3 regions of the Bradyrhizobium sp. S3.12.5 genome follow, and region 1 is predicted to be linked to each of the others. Evidence: predicted binding sites of a transcription regulator. Region 1 holds the regulator's gene; each other region holds the start of a gene.
What was found. The regulator PhoB, encoded in region 1, activates phosphate uptake and scavenging genes when phosphate is short. The targets are predictions, from matches to a motif close to TGTCATNNANCTGTCAT.

Region 2: ABIC09_RS14935 (YdcH family protein) is a predicted target of PhoB. The motif match lies at 1,546-1,562, and genes of this name have one in related genera.
Region 3: phnF (phosphonate metabolism transcriptional regulator PhnF) is a predicted target of PhoB. The motif match lies at 1,903-1,919, and genes of this name have one in related genera.

What each region holds. Positions count from the first base shown of each region.
Region 1 is NZ_JBEPRF010000022.1:114,727-119,090, forward strand. It holds gene pstA (phosphate ABC transporter permease PstA) at 1-94, shown strand, start outside; gene pstB (phosphate ABC transporter ATP-binding protein PstB) at 91-912, shown strand; gene phoU (phosphate signaling complex protein PhoU) at 924-1,640, shown strand; gene phoB (phosphate regulon transcriptional regulator PhoB) at 1,663-2,370, shown strand; gene ABIC09_RS28580 (GcrA family cell cycle regulator) at 2,490-2,999, opposite strand; gene ABIC09_RS28585 (aspartate aminotransferase family protein) at 3,453-4,364, shown strand, end outside.
Region 2 is NZ_JBEPRF010000009.1:112,452-116,815, reverse strand. It holds partial or broken gene ABIC09_RS14955 (GGDEF domain-containing protein) at 1-482, shown strand, start outside; gene ABIC09_RS14950 (hypothetical protein) at 484-735, opposite strand; gene ABIC09_RS14945 (hypothetical protein) at 757-975, opposite strand; gene ABIC09_RS14940 (YdcH family protein) at 1,114-1,320, opposite strand; gene ABIC09_RS14935 (YdcH family protein) at 1,648-1,830, shown strand; gene ABIC09_RS14930 (NAD(P)/FAD-dependent oxidoreductase) at 1,998-3,101, opposite strand; gene ABIC09_RS14925 (sensor domain-containing protein) at 3,307-4,364, shown strand, end outside.
Region 3 is NZ_JBEPRF010000013.1:238,468-242,831, forward strand. It holds gene ABIC09_RS21200 (carbon-phosphorus lyase complex subunit) at 1-752, opposite strand, end outside; gene phnH (phosphonate C-P lyase system protein PhnH) at 756-1,364, opposite strand; gene phnG (phosphonate C-P lyase system protein PhnG) at 1,369-1,833, opposite strand; gene phnF (phosphonate metabolism transcriptional regulator PhnF) at 1,954-2,682, shown strand; gene phnE (phosphonate ABC transporter, permease protein PhnE) at 2,815-3,663, opposite strand; gene phnE (phosphonate ABC transporter, permease protein PhnE) at 3,660-4,364, opposite strand, start outside.

The DNA.
Region 1 (4,364 bases):
GCTCGCCTGGAGCGGCGCGCTGCTCATCACCCTGACCGTTCTTGCCCTGAATATTGGCGCGCGCATTCTCAGCGCCGAGAGGACCGCAAAATGACCGATCTTTCCGTATCGATGAGCGCGGCCGGCGGCCTGCCCCAGGCGCCGATGCTGCCCGAAGCGCCGGCCAAGGTGACGGTGCGCAACCTCAACTTCTATTATGGCGAGCACCACGCGCTGAAGAACATCAACCTGGCGCTCGGCACCAACCGGGTCACCGCCTTCATCGGCCCGTCGGGCTGCGGCAAGTCGACCCTGCTGCGCATCTTCAACCGGATGTACGACCTCTATCCGGGCCAGCGCGTCACCGGTCAGCTGATGCTCGACCAGACCAACATCCTCGACCCCAAGCTCGACCTCAATCTGCTGCGCGCCCGCGTCGGCATGGTGTTCCAGAAGCCGACGCCGTTCCCGATGACGATCTACGAGAACATCGCCTTCGGCATCCGTCTCTATGAGAAGATCTCGAAATCCGAGATGGACGACCGCGTCGAGAAAGCGCTGCGCGGCGGCGCGCTGTGGAACGAGGTCAAGGACAAGCTCAACGCCTCCGGCCTGTCGCTCTCCGGCGGCCAGCAGCAGCGCCTCTGCATCGCCCGCACCGTTGCGGTGCGGCCCGAGGTGATCCTGTTCGACGAGCCCTGCTCGGCGCTCGACCCGATCTCGACCGCCAAGGTCGAGGAGCTGATCCAGGAGCTGTCCGAGAACTACACGATCGCGATCGTGACCCACAACATGCAGCAGGCCGCCCGCGTCTCCGACAAGACCGCCTTCATGTATCTCGGCGAGCTGATAGAGTTCGACGACACCAGCAAGATATTCACATCGCCGACCGACCGGCGCACGCAGGATTACATCACCGGCCGGTTCGGCTGAGGAGACGGCACATGGGTTCTGAACATACCGCAAAGGCCTTCGACACCGACCTCCAGGAGCTCACGCGCCTGGTCGCCGAGATGGGCGGCATCGCCGAGCGCATGATCGTCGATTCCGTCGATGCGCTGATCCGCCGCGACGTCGCGCTCGGCCAGCGCGTCGTCGCCATCGACGCCGAGCTCGACACGCTGCAGAAGAAGATCGAGGAGCGCGCCGTGCTCACGATCGCGCGCCGCCAGCCGATGGCGGTGGATCTGCGCGAGATCGTCGGCGCCATGCGCGTCGCGACCGATCTCGAGCGCATCGGCGACCTCGCCAAGAACATGGGCAAGCGCGTCGCGGCGCTGGAGACGGATTTCCATCCGCTCAAGCTGTTCCGCGGCCTCGAGCACATGACCGACCTCGTGCAGCAGCAGGTCAAGTCGGTGCTGGACGCCTATGCCGCGCACGATCTGCCGGCGGCGATGGCGGTGTGGAAGGGCGACGAGGAAGTCGACGCCATCTGCACCTCGCTGTTCCGTGAGCTCCTCACCTACATGATGGAGGATCCGCGCAACATCTCGTTCTGCATCCATCTGATGTTCTGCGCCAAGAACATCGAGCGGATCGGCGACCATGCCACCAACATTGCCGAGACCGTGTTCTACATGATCGAAGGCCAGGCGATCACCGACAAGCGGCCGAAGGGCGACATGACGACCTTCGCCACCACGGTCCCGAGCACCTGATTACGCAAGGAGCGACGACCCGATGGGCGCACGCATTATGGTGGTTGAGGACGAGGAAGCTCTGACCGAGCTTCTCCGCTACAACCTCGAAGGCGACGGCTATGACGTCGAGACGGTAATGCGCGGCGACGACGCCGACACCCGCCTCAAGGAGCACATCCCCGATCTGATCGTGCTTGACTGGATGCTGCCGGGGCTATCAGGCATCGAGCTGTGCCGGCGGTTGCGTGCGCGATCCGACACCAAGCAGCTGCCGATCATCATGCTCACCGCGCGTGGCGAGGAGAGCGAGCGGGTGCGGGGCCTGGCGACCGGCGCTGACGACTACATCGTCAAGCCGTTCTCGGTGCCCGAGCTCCTGGCGCGCGTGAAAGGCCTGCTCCGGCGCGCAAGTCCGGAGCGGCTCGCAACCGTTCTGGCGTTCGGCGACATCGAGCTCGACCGCGAAAAGCGCCGCGTGGCGCGCTCGGGCCGGCCGATCGATCTCGGCCCGACCGAGTATCGCCTGCTGGAGTTCTTCCTGGAGCATCCCGGTCGCGTGTTCTCGCGCGAGCAGTTGCTCGACAGTGTCTGGGGCCGCGACATCTACATCGATGAGCGCACCGTCGATGTGCATATCGGCCGCCTGCGCAAGCTGCTCAATCTCGGCCGCGAGCAGGACCCGATCCGCACCGTCCGCGGCGCGGGCTACGCGCTGGACGATCGGTTCGCGAAGGCCGAGCAGGCCTGAAACGGCCTGAGCAGACCTCGACAAGAAAGCGCGCCAAAGGCGCGCCGATCCTTCTCCCGATCGTTCCGGCCCGCGCGCAATTGCGCACCAGGCCAGGACGATGTCGTTTGGAGCTGAGCTTACCGCGCCGGCTTCGCCGGGGCCCGCCTGCGATCCGCTGCCGGCTGATACGCAACCCGCGAGTGCTGGGCGCAATAGGGCAGGCCGGAGAGCGCTTTGCCGCCGCAGAAGAAGAAATCCGGGCTCGAGGGATCGCCGACCGGCCAGTGGCAGGTCGCCTCGTTCAATTCGAGCAGCGACAGCCGCTGGCTCATCGGTACCACGTTGTCGTAGGTGACCGGTTCAGCCTCGACCTCGACCTCGAAAGCCTGCGCCAGCGCGGTATTGCCGCGTGCGATGGGCCTGCTCACCCGCATCATGTGCGGCGCTGGACGCGCCTTGCGCGGCCGCGGAGCTGCCGAAGACGGGCTCTTGGCGCGGCCCGACAAGCCGAGCCGGTGAACCTTGCCGATCACGGCGTTACGGGTGACATTCCCAAGCTCAGCGGCGATCTGGCTGGCCGAAAGTCCGGCCTCCCAGAGCTTTTTCAGCTGTTCGACGCGATCGTCGGACCAGGTCAAAACCGTCATTGCACCCTTTCCTTCGCCGCGCGCCTGCCATCCTGGGGGCCGCACAACGAATGCCTAAGCCTCGAAAAATCCGTGCCGCCAGAATCCCTTAAGGCTCGCCGGGCGCAATGATACGCCCGAACGTTTACGCCGGTACATGAGGACTTTTGGGATCAGAACCGCTGCACGAGATGTCGTATCTGACAAGCCAGACGCTACAATATGGCGTGACTCACGCGCAAGAGTCCGCCGACTCGCTTCCACATGTTCCGTGGCCAAAACCCGCAAATTCGGTACCGCAAGACTACGGAATCTGGGTTTCGCGGGGCTTTCCGGGCGGCATTGACACCAATGGTGCCAAGCATAAGATAGTGATGCGTGCCGCCCTTAAAAGGCGGCACGTTTCGTTTTCCGGACCAATGATGCGCTGCGCAACGCAGTTTCAGGCCGTCCGAAACATCCAAAGAGACCATCATGGCTAACAGCGCAGCGCCGCACTTGCTCCCCGTTTTCGCCAGAACCGACATCGGTTTTGAGCGCGGTGAAGGCGTCTGGTTGATCGCAACCAATGGCGATCGCTATCTCGATTTCACCTCGGGCGTGGCGGTGAATGCGCTCGGCCATGCCCATCCCGCGCTGGTCAAGGCGCTGCAGGAGCAGGCCACAAAACTCTGGCACATGTCGAACCTGTTCCAGAGCCCGGACGGCGAGAAGCTCGCCGCGCGTCTCTGCAACGAGAGTTTTGCGGACTTCGTGTTCTTCTGCAATTCCGGCGCCGAAGCGCTGGAGGGTGTGATCAAGCTGGTCCGCCATCATCACTTCTCCAAAGGACATCCGGAGCGCTACCGCATCATCACCTTCGAAGGCGCCTTCCACGGCCGCACGCTGGCGACGCTGGCTGCGACCGGCTCTGCAAAATATCTCGAAGGTTTCGGTCCGCCGATGGACGGTTTCGACCAGATCCCGCACGGCGACATCGAGGCCGTGAAGAAGACGATCGGTCCGCAGACCGCCGGCATCCTGATCGAGCCGATCCAGGGCGAGGGCGGCGTTCGTTCGGCGACGCCTTCTTTCCTGAGGGCGTTGCGCCAGCTCTGCGACGAGAAGGGCCTGCTGCTCGCCTTCGACGAGGTGCAGACTGGCATGGGCCGCACCGGCGATCTCTTCGCCCACCGCCGCACCGGCGTCACGCCTGACGTGATGTCGCTGGCCAAGGCGCTCGGCGGCGGCTTCCCGATCGGCGCGGTGCTGGCGACCGCGGATGCGGCCACCGGCATGGGGCCCGGCTCGCACGGCTCGACCTTCGGCGGCAATCCGCTGGCGATCTCGGCCGCGAACGCCGTGCTCGACGTCATGCTCAAGCCCGGCTTCTTCGACCACGTGCAG
Region 2 (4,364 bases), on a different contig from region 1:
GCTGGACATACCCAACCGGCGCGGCTTCGAGCGCGAGCTCCAGCGCGCCATCGCCTACATGAAACGCTACCGCGCCAGCGGCGCGCTGATCGTGCTCGACGTCGACCGGTTGAAGCCGATCAACGATTCCTTCGGTCATGGCGCCGGCGACGAGGTGCTGAAGGTGATCGCCGCGACGCTGACACGGCAGATCCGCGCCTCCGACGTGGTCGGCCGTCTCGGCGGTGACGAGTTTGCCCTGCTGTTGTGGAATCTCAGCGAGACCGATGCCAAGGCGAAGGCTGTTATCTTCGAGCAGGCGATCGACGATTTGTCGTTCGTCTTTCGCGGCCAGCAGGTGAGCGCCGGCGCCTCCGCCGGTGTCGCGCTGCTCGGTGCGCAGTCCGATGCGGTCCGCGCGCTGGAGGAAGCCGACGCTGCCATGTATGTGCGCAAGGCGCACCGGCGGCACGAGCCGCGGAATCAGGCTTGTCAGCAGCTGACTTAGAGCGTTGCGAGATCTTCCGGCACGTTGCCGAATTTGCGCAGCAGCGTGGCGTCACCGAATTCGCCCGTCATGGGATCGCCGCTGCGGCTGAATGCGACCGCGCCGATATGGCCGGCACCATGCGCCAGTGCCTCGGCGCGCCGCAGTGCGGCTGTCGAGCTCTGGCATTCCTCGGCGGCGCCCGCGACAGGCGATCCGTCGGCATCGATCAGGAAGGGCATTGCAACGTAGTAGGTCACGTCCGACATAGCGTTGCTCCAGTGTTGAGCTCAAGCGGCGCTACTTTTGCTCCGCATCTTGCTGCGCGAGGTCTCGGGAATGCAGCCGGCCGAAATCGCCGCCTTCAATTCTTCCAGCTCGGCTTCGAGGTATTCGTTGGCCATGATCAGCGCCTTGATGGTGCTGCGCAGATTGCCGTCGCACATCGCGATCGCCTGATCGCAGGCCTGTTCATAATGGCTGTTGTCGAGAAGGGTAGGGACTGACATCTGCGGTGTCCTTGCGGGTTGTCCTTGGGCGTTTCCCTGGACGTTTCCTGGGGGGCGTCGGCGGCGGGACTAATGTTCCTATTTTGTTCTTTTTGAGTCAAGCGGATTCATGCGCGCCGACCCGCGACTGCTCGCGGGTCAGGCGATGATGTCGGGCGTGATCTGGTCTTCGATGAAGGCGATACGGTCGCGCAACAACAGCTTGCGTTTCTTCAACCGCTGTAACCGCAACAGGTCGGGGGCGGGCGATTGATGCAGTGCATCGATCGCCGCATCGAGATCTCGGTGTTCCTGCTGCAACCGGGTGAGCTCGGCTTCGAGCTCACGCTCGTCTTCATTGGTCATGTTTGCGGTGGCCGAAAACCGATAGGCTGAGATTAAGGCTGTGGATGCCCTGTGGAAATTATCGTCCTTGCGCGGCGTGATCGCAAGCGATCTGCGACCTTCGCGCACCGCTCTCTCGCAAGATATGTGAACGATTCGCAGCGGTGTAGCGCAATCACATTGATATCATGGATTTTTCACCGCGTGGTTCCTTACTCACGCTTCGTTACATATGAATTTTCAAAAATGACGGTGCGACGACGGATACCCATCGACAGAACGAATCGGTGATGTAGACTTCGTCGCCCGGATCGAATCCAAGGTTTACCCCTACCGAGGAGGTTTCGAATGACAATTCAGGCACATCTGGTTGAATTGGAACGGAAGCACAAAACTCTCGAACACGAATTGCACGAAGCTCTCGTGCACCTTTCAACAGACGACCTGCAAATTGTTGAGTTGAAGCGCCGGAAGTTGCTGGTCAAGGACCAGATCGAGCGACTGAAGCACACCGGCGACACGCTTCACTAGTAAACCCCGTAACAGTGTAGAGTTTGATCGTATCCTTTCAGCCAGGGATGAGAGCCTTTGCGCTCATCCCTGCTGTCAGGTGTGCGCCGCGCAATTGCGCGGGCGTCAGCTTTTGCTTGGACGCTTTTGCTTGACGCGAACCGATATCCACGTCGCTCGAAAACGATCTAGATTTCTGCGAGCTCCGCGACGTGGTCTGCGATCGCGAGCGACGATGTCAGTCCCGGCGATTCGATACCGAACAGATTGATCAAACCCGCGACGCCATGGTCGCGCGGACCCTGCATCAAGAAATCCTGCGTTGCCACGGCCGGCGGCACGATCTTCGGGCGGATGCCCGAATAGCTCGGCATCAACGCGCCGTCGGGAAGCGTTGGCCAGTATTTGCGGATCGCGGGATAGAAGCGCTCGGCGCGCGACGGATCGACCTCATAGTCGATCGTCTCGATCCATTCGACGTCGGGGCCGAAGCGCGCCTGTCCTGCCATGTCCAACGTGAGATGCACGCCGAGCCCGCCGGGCTCGGGCACGGGATAGATCAGGCGCGAGAACGGCGCGCGCGCGTTGCAGCTGAAATAGTTTCCCTTGGCGAGATAGGCCGGTGGAATCCGGTCGATCGGCATGCCGTCGATGTGCCGCGCCACGGTCGTCGCCGACAGCCCGGCAGCGTTGACGAGCAGGCCGCATTGCAGCGTCATCGGCGCTTCGCCGCCGGCTTCGATCTCGATCATTCCGGTTTCTGCCTTGGCGCGGATCAGCGGCGTGTGAAACGCAAAGGCTGCGCCGGCTGCCTCGGCCTCGCCGCGCAGCGAGAGCATGTAGGCATGGCTGTCGATGATGCCGGTCGACGGCGAGAGCAGCACGGCGTCGCAGACCAGCGCCGGCTCCAGCGCGCGCGCGGCTTCGCCCGAGAGCAACTGCATGTCGAGTACGCCGTTGGCCTCGGCGTGCGCCTTGATCGATTGCAGCTTCTCGGTTTCCCTGGCATTGGTCGCGACGATCAGCTTGCCGCAATTCTTGTGCGGGATGCCGCGCTCGCCGCAATAGCGGTAGAGCGCGTGCTTGCCGCTGACGCACATGCGCGCCATCCAGCTTCCGGCGCGGTAGTAGATCCCGGCATGAATCACCTCGCTGTTGCGCGAGGAGGTGATGGTGCCGATGGCCTCGGCTTCCTCGAGCACGATCACCTCGCGCCCGGCCTGGGCCAGCTTCCGGGCCACCGCGAGCCCGACCACGCCGGCTCCGATGACGACGCAGTCGACCCTATCCATGGTCGTGCAGACGTCCCGTTGAAGTTGCAGAGGGGGCCGGTTTGCCTGGGAAACGCGCCGCGCGGTCGTTGTCCGTTAAGGAAGCATTTATCATGTCAGGGCAATTGCCGTATTTCGCATCACATTTTTCTGTTGGGCGTACAGGCGTTTACCCGATCCAAACTCACGAAGCCAGACAATCCGCAGTTGAAATCGCGGGTGGCTGATGGCTAAGAAGAACTGGCACGAAGGCAGCATGCTTCCGATTGCTGTGCAGGCCGTCGTGTGCCTGGCCAGCGCGGTCGCGCCTTCGCGTGCCCACGCGGACAGCCTTATTCCGCCGAGCTATCTTGGCAATCTCGACCCCAATCTGATCTGGGAAGTCCTGATCGGCGGCATTGTCGTCTGCGCGTTCCTGGCCGCCATCGCGCTGTGGATCCATTCCGCGCTGCGCCGGAGCAAGCGTTCGCAGTTGCGGCGCAACGCCTTCGTCTCCTCCGCCATGAACAATCTCAACCAGGGCGTGGTGATGACGGATGCGCAGCGGCGCATCATCTTCTGCAACGACCGCTATCTCGAGATCTACGGCTTGACGCGCTCGGACCTGTGGACCGGCATGACCGGCTACGACATCCTCGAGCTGCGGCGCCAGCGCGGCGTCCTCGCCGTCTCCGACGACGACTTCTACGAGAAGGCGTCAAGCTCCAACGGCCTGATCAGCGAACTGCCGGACGGCCGCGCCATCCTGGTCAAATATTTCATTCTGCCGAACGGCGGCTCGGTGGGGACCCATCTCGACGTCAGCGAGCAGCGCAAGCTGTCGCGGCAGCTGGCCTCGACCAAGCAATTCCTGGAAACGGTGCTGGACAACGTGCCGGCCTGCGTGGCCGCGAAGAACATCGAGGACGGCCGCTACATCTTCGCCAACCGCGCCTATGAGCGGTTCTGGGGCTTTTCGCGCGACCAGGTCGTCGGCAAGAATGCGCGCGAGCTGTTCGGCCCGAAATCGGCGGCGAGCATCGAGGCGACCGACCGGGCCGCGCTGCTGGCGCCGGAAGGACAGTATCGCAACGAATTCGAGGTCGACGTCCAGCGCGATCAGGCCCGGCGCATGGTGGCCTCGATCCGCATTGTGGTCCGCAACGAGAGCAACAAGCCGGAATTCCTGCTGGTGGTGTTCGAGGACATCACCGATCGGCAATCGCTGTCGATGGAGCTGGAAAGCACCAAGAAATTCCTCGAGCTCGTGGTCGACAACATCCCGGTGGCGCTGATCGTGGAGCA
Region 3 (4,364 bases), on a different contig from region 1:
TCGATCGAGCCCAGCGGCACGGCAAAGCCGACGTCTTCGGCAACGAACTCCGCCTCGACCTCGCCGAAGCGGATCTCGCCGGCGAAGGGATGGTTGCGGCCGTAGCCACGCTGGGTGGAGTAGCCCATCGCCAGCAGAAAGCCTTCGTCGCCGCGTGCGAGATTCTGCAGGCGCAAGTCACGGTCCGCGGGAAAGTTCAGCGGCTCGCGGGTGAGGTCGCCGACGCTGGCGCCATCTTCGGCCTGCGGCGAGGTCTCGATCAGTCCGTCGCGACCCAGAATGTCAGTCACGCGCGGCGTCGGCGCGGTCGAGGCTTCGCCAACAGCCGGCGCTTCCGGCACAAAGCCTTGGGCCAGCGACGGATCGAGCAGGCGATGGGTGTAGTCGAAGGTGGGCCCGAGGATCTGGCCGCCCGGAATGTCCTTGAAGGTCGAGGATACCCGCCGCTGCACCCGCATGGCGCCGGTGTCGACCGGCTCGCTCGCACCGAAGCGTGGCAAGGTGGCGCGGAAGGCGCGAACCAGGAAAATCGCCTCGATCAGATCGCCGCGGGCCTGCTTGATCGCCAGCGCTGCGAGCTCGCGGTCATAGAGCGAACCTTCGCTCATGACGCGGTCGACGGCCAACCCAAGCTGTTCCGAGATCTGGTCAAGCGAGACTTCCGCGACGCCTTGGTCGCCGCGCCGCGCATTGGCGAGCAGGCGATGGGCGTTCTCGATGGCGCGTTCGCCGCCTTTGACTGCGACATACATGCGTCAGCCTCCTTTGCTCATGACACGCGTGCTGCGCGGGATCGCCACCACGGCATCATCGGCGACCAGAACCACGTCGATGCCGCGCGGAAACAGCGTCTCGTTGAAACGCAGGCGTTCAAACAGGTCGAACGGCTTGATCGAAGCCTGGAGCGTTGCGACACCGTCGATGCCGGGGCCGCGCAGCTCGAAGCTGCGGCCTGCGTCCAGGCTGTCGACCTGAATAATCACCGTGGTCGAACGATCCGGATATTCGTTGGTGCCGAGCGCAAAACGCTCGAGCGAGGGCAGCGCACCGCCGTCACCGATCAGCGCAAAGGCCGCGATCGAGGAGTCCGGCACCACCGGCGCGCCGGTGTGGAACTTGAGCCATTTCAGGACGTCGGAGCTTTCCGACATCCGCGCATCAAGCCAGAGCGGCGTGTCGTGGTCAAACAGCGTCAGCGCAATCGCGGCGGTGCCGCGCATCATCGTATCAGGCGCTCCCGCCATCGGCACGATGCGCTGGACCGAACCCGGCCGCGCCATCGCATCCATGACCGAACGAAAGGTCGATTGCGCCGACAACACCTTGTCGACGAAACCGGGCGGCAGTTCCGCAATCGTGGTCATGGCCTCACCCCTCACCGCGCACCATGGTGTAGAAATCAACCTTCGTCGCAGCGGTCTCTTCCGCCGCCTGCTTGCGCCTGACCATAAGCTGCTCGCGCAACGGCGCGATAACGTCGCGCTCGACGGCTGCAGCAAAATCCCGGGACTGCACCAGCGCATCGCACAGAGCGATCAGCCGCGCCTTCTCACCGTCCCGCCCGAGCGTGTAGCCGAAGCCGACCTCACCGCCCGCAAGCCGCACCGCGGCGCGCGACACCGTCGCCTCGCCGAGGTTGAACGGCGCGCCGTCGCCGCCGACCCGGCCGCGCAACATCACCAGGCCGTTTTCGGGCGCGCGCAAATCCTGATGGCCAGGCAAGGGGATCGTGCGGAGACGGGCGGCGATCTCGCCCGCCTCCGCGTGCGCCAGCACGGCCATGGCGGCCTGGCGCTGGGCTTGCTGGGTGTTGTGCTGGGTCACCGAGTCCACCGATCTCTTCTACAGAACTTGCCGAATCCAAGTTGTCTATGATACTAGACAACTTGATACGAGAGCGCCATGACTGTTTCGTGACAAACGTGTGATTTTCGGGCTAGGCTGGCCGCCGACATGAGCATGCAGGACACCGCCTCTTCGGGCGTCGCGCTATGGCGCCTCGTTGCCGACGGCATCGAGCGCGGCATCGCCGAAGGCCGTTTTGCGGCCGGCGACAGATTGCCGGGCGAGATGGAGATCGCCGAAACCTACCGCGTCAATCGCCACACCGTGCGGCGCGCGCTGGCAGCGCTTGCAGAGCGCGGCATCGTGCGCGCCGAGCGCGGCAGCGGAACCTATGTCGAAGCGCAGAAGCTCGCTTATCCGCTGCGCTCGCGCACGCGCTTCTCCGAGATCGTCGGCGCCGGCGGCCGCGAGCCGCATGGCCGGATGATCGAGACGTCGGAAGATGTCGCAACCCGCGAGCTGGCGCGGGAGCTGGGATTGAAGACCGGCGCACCGCTGGTCCGAATCGAGGCCATCCGCCTCGCCGATCGCGCGCCGATCTGCGTCTCCACCACCTGGCTGTCTGCGGAACACTTTCCGGGCGCGGGCACGGTGTTTGCCGCGACGCGCTCGATGACGAAGATGCTCGAGCACTACGGGATCCGCGATTATCGCCGCGGCGCGACCCGGATCACCGCCGGCATCGTCGACGCCACCGACGCCGCGCGGCTCGATCTGCCGCTGGGGCGGCCGATCCTGGTGGTCGATGCCACCGACCTCGACCTCGAGGGCAAGCCGCTGGTGACCAAGCATTCGCGGTTCGCGGCGGAGCGGGTGGAGTTCTTGGTCGAGCCGTAACTCTTCTCCCTCGCCTGAGATCCGAACTCGTAGGGTAGGCAAAGGCGCACTTGCGCCGTGCCCACCATCTGTCCAAGATTTCGACAGAAGTGGTGGGCACGCTTCGCTTTGCCCACCCTACGGCACGTTTGATCAGGCCACAGCCCTTCGCCCAATGATCGCAAACCGCAGCTTGCTGGAAACGAAATCGATCGCGGCGACTGCGACCAGAATCATCAGGATCAGGAACGACACCTTCTGCCATTCCAGCACACGGATCTGCTCGGCGAGCTGGAGGCCGATGCCGCCGGCGCCGACGATGCCGATGATGGTGGCCGAGCGGGTGTTGGACTCGATGAAATAAAGCACCTGGCCCGCGATCACAGGCAGTACCTGCGGCAACAGGCCGAAACGGATCTCGTGCAGCGCGCTGCCGCCGGAGGCGCGGATGCCCTCGACCTGCTTCTGATCAGCCCCTTCGATCGCCTCTGAGAACAGTTTGCCGAACGCACCGAAATCCGACACCGCGATCGCCAGCACGCCGGCGAACGGGCCGAGCCCGACCACGTTGATCCATACCAGCGCCCAGATCAGCGTGTCGACGCCTCGGATCGAATCGAGGAAGCGGCGCACGGGAAAGCGCAGGATGATCGACGGCACGACATTGCGTGCAGCAAATAAGCTGACCGGAAGCGCGAGCAGCGCGGCCAGTGTGGTGCCGAGTAGCGCGATCGACAACGTCTCGCCCATCGCCTTCAGATAGATCGGCAGCGACGAGCCGGGATCGGGCGGGATCATCATCATGCTGATCCAGCCGAGCTGGCTGAGGCCGCTGAAGAGCCGTGACGGCGAGAAATCGAGATCGACCAGGCCATAGATAAAAATGGCGAGCGCCGCGACGATCATGGCCGGCGTCGCAAGCCGTGCCGCGGCCGGACGCTCGAACACATCAGGGTAGCGCGCGCGGATCTGCGCGGTGTCGACCTCCTGCGGCCCTGTCACGTCCGCGCCTCCTTGCCGAAGAGGTGGCCGCGCAACCAGCCGGTCGAGATGTCGATGATGAAGACCGTGACGATGATGAGCAGCAGGATCGCGCTGACGTCCGAATAATAGAACTTGCGGATGGCGACGACGAGCTCCTGCCCGATACCGCCGGCGCCGACAAAGCCCATGACGGACGCTTCGCGGACGTTGACCTCGAAACGCAGCAGCGCGTAGCTGGCATAGCCAGCGGTCACCTGCGGTAGGATCGCAAACCGTATGCAGGAGAGCCAGCTCGCACCTGTCGAGCGGATACCCTCGACCGGCTTCATGTCAGCATTTTCGACGATTTCCGAGAACAGTTTTCCCAAAGCGCCGGTGGAGTGGATCGCGATCGCGAGCACGCCCGCCATCGGCCCGAGGCCGAAGGCGATGACGAAGATCAGCGCGAACACGATGCCCGGGACGGTGCGGGCGAACTCGAGCAGGCGCCGCACCACGAAGCGAAGCCATGGCCGGGGCGAGGTGTTTTCGGCCGCAAAGAAGTTCAGGGCAAAAGCGAAGATGGCGCCGATCAATGTGCCGACATAGCTGATCAGCAGCGTCTCACCCAGCATCTTCAGCCATTTGCGCCAGCCCCACAGCCATTCGCCGACATCGGTCCAGACCCGCTGGCCGCTATCGAGCGTGAGGATGCGATCGAAATAGCTGAGGAAGTTGCC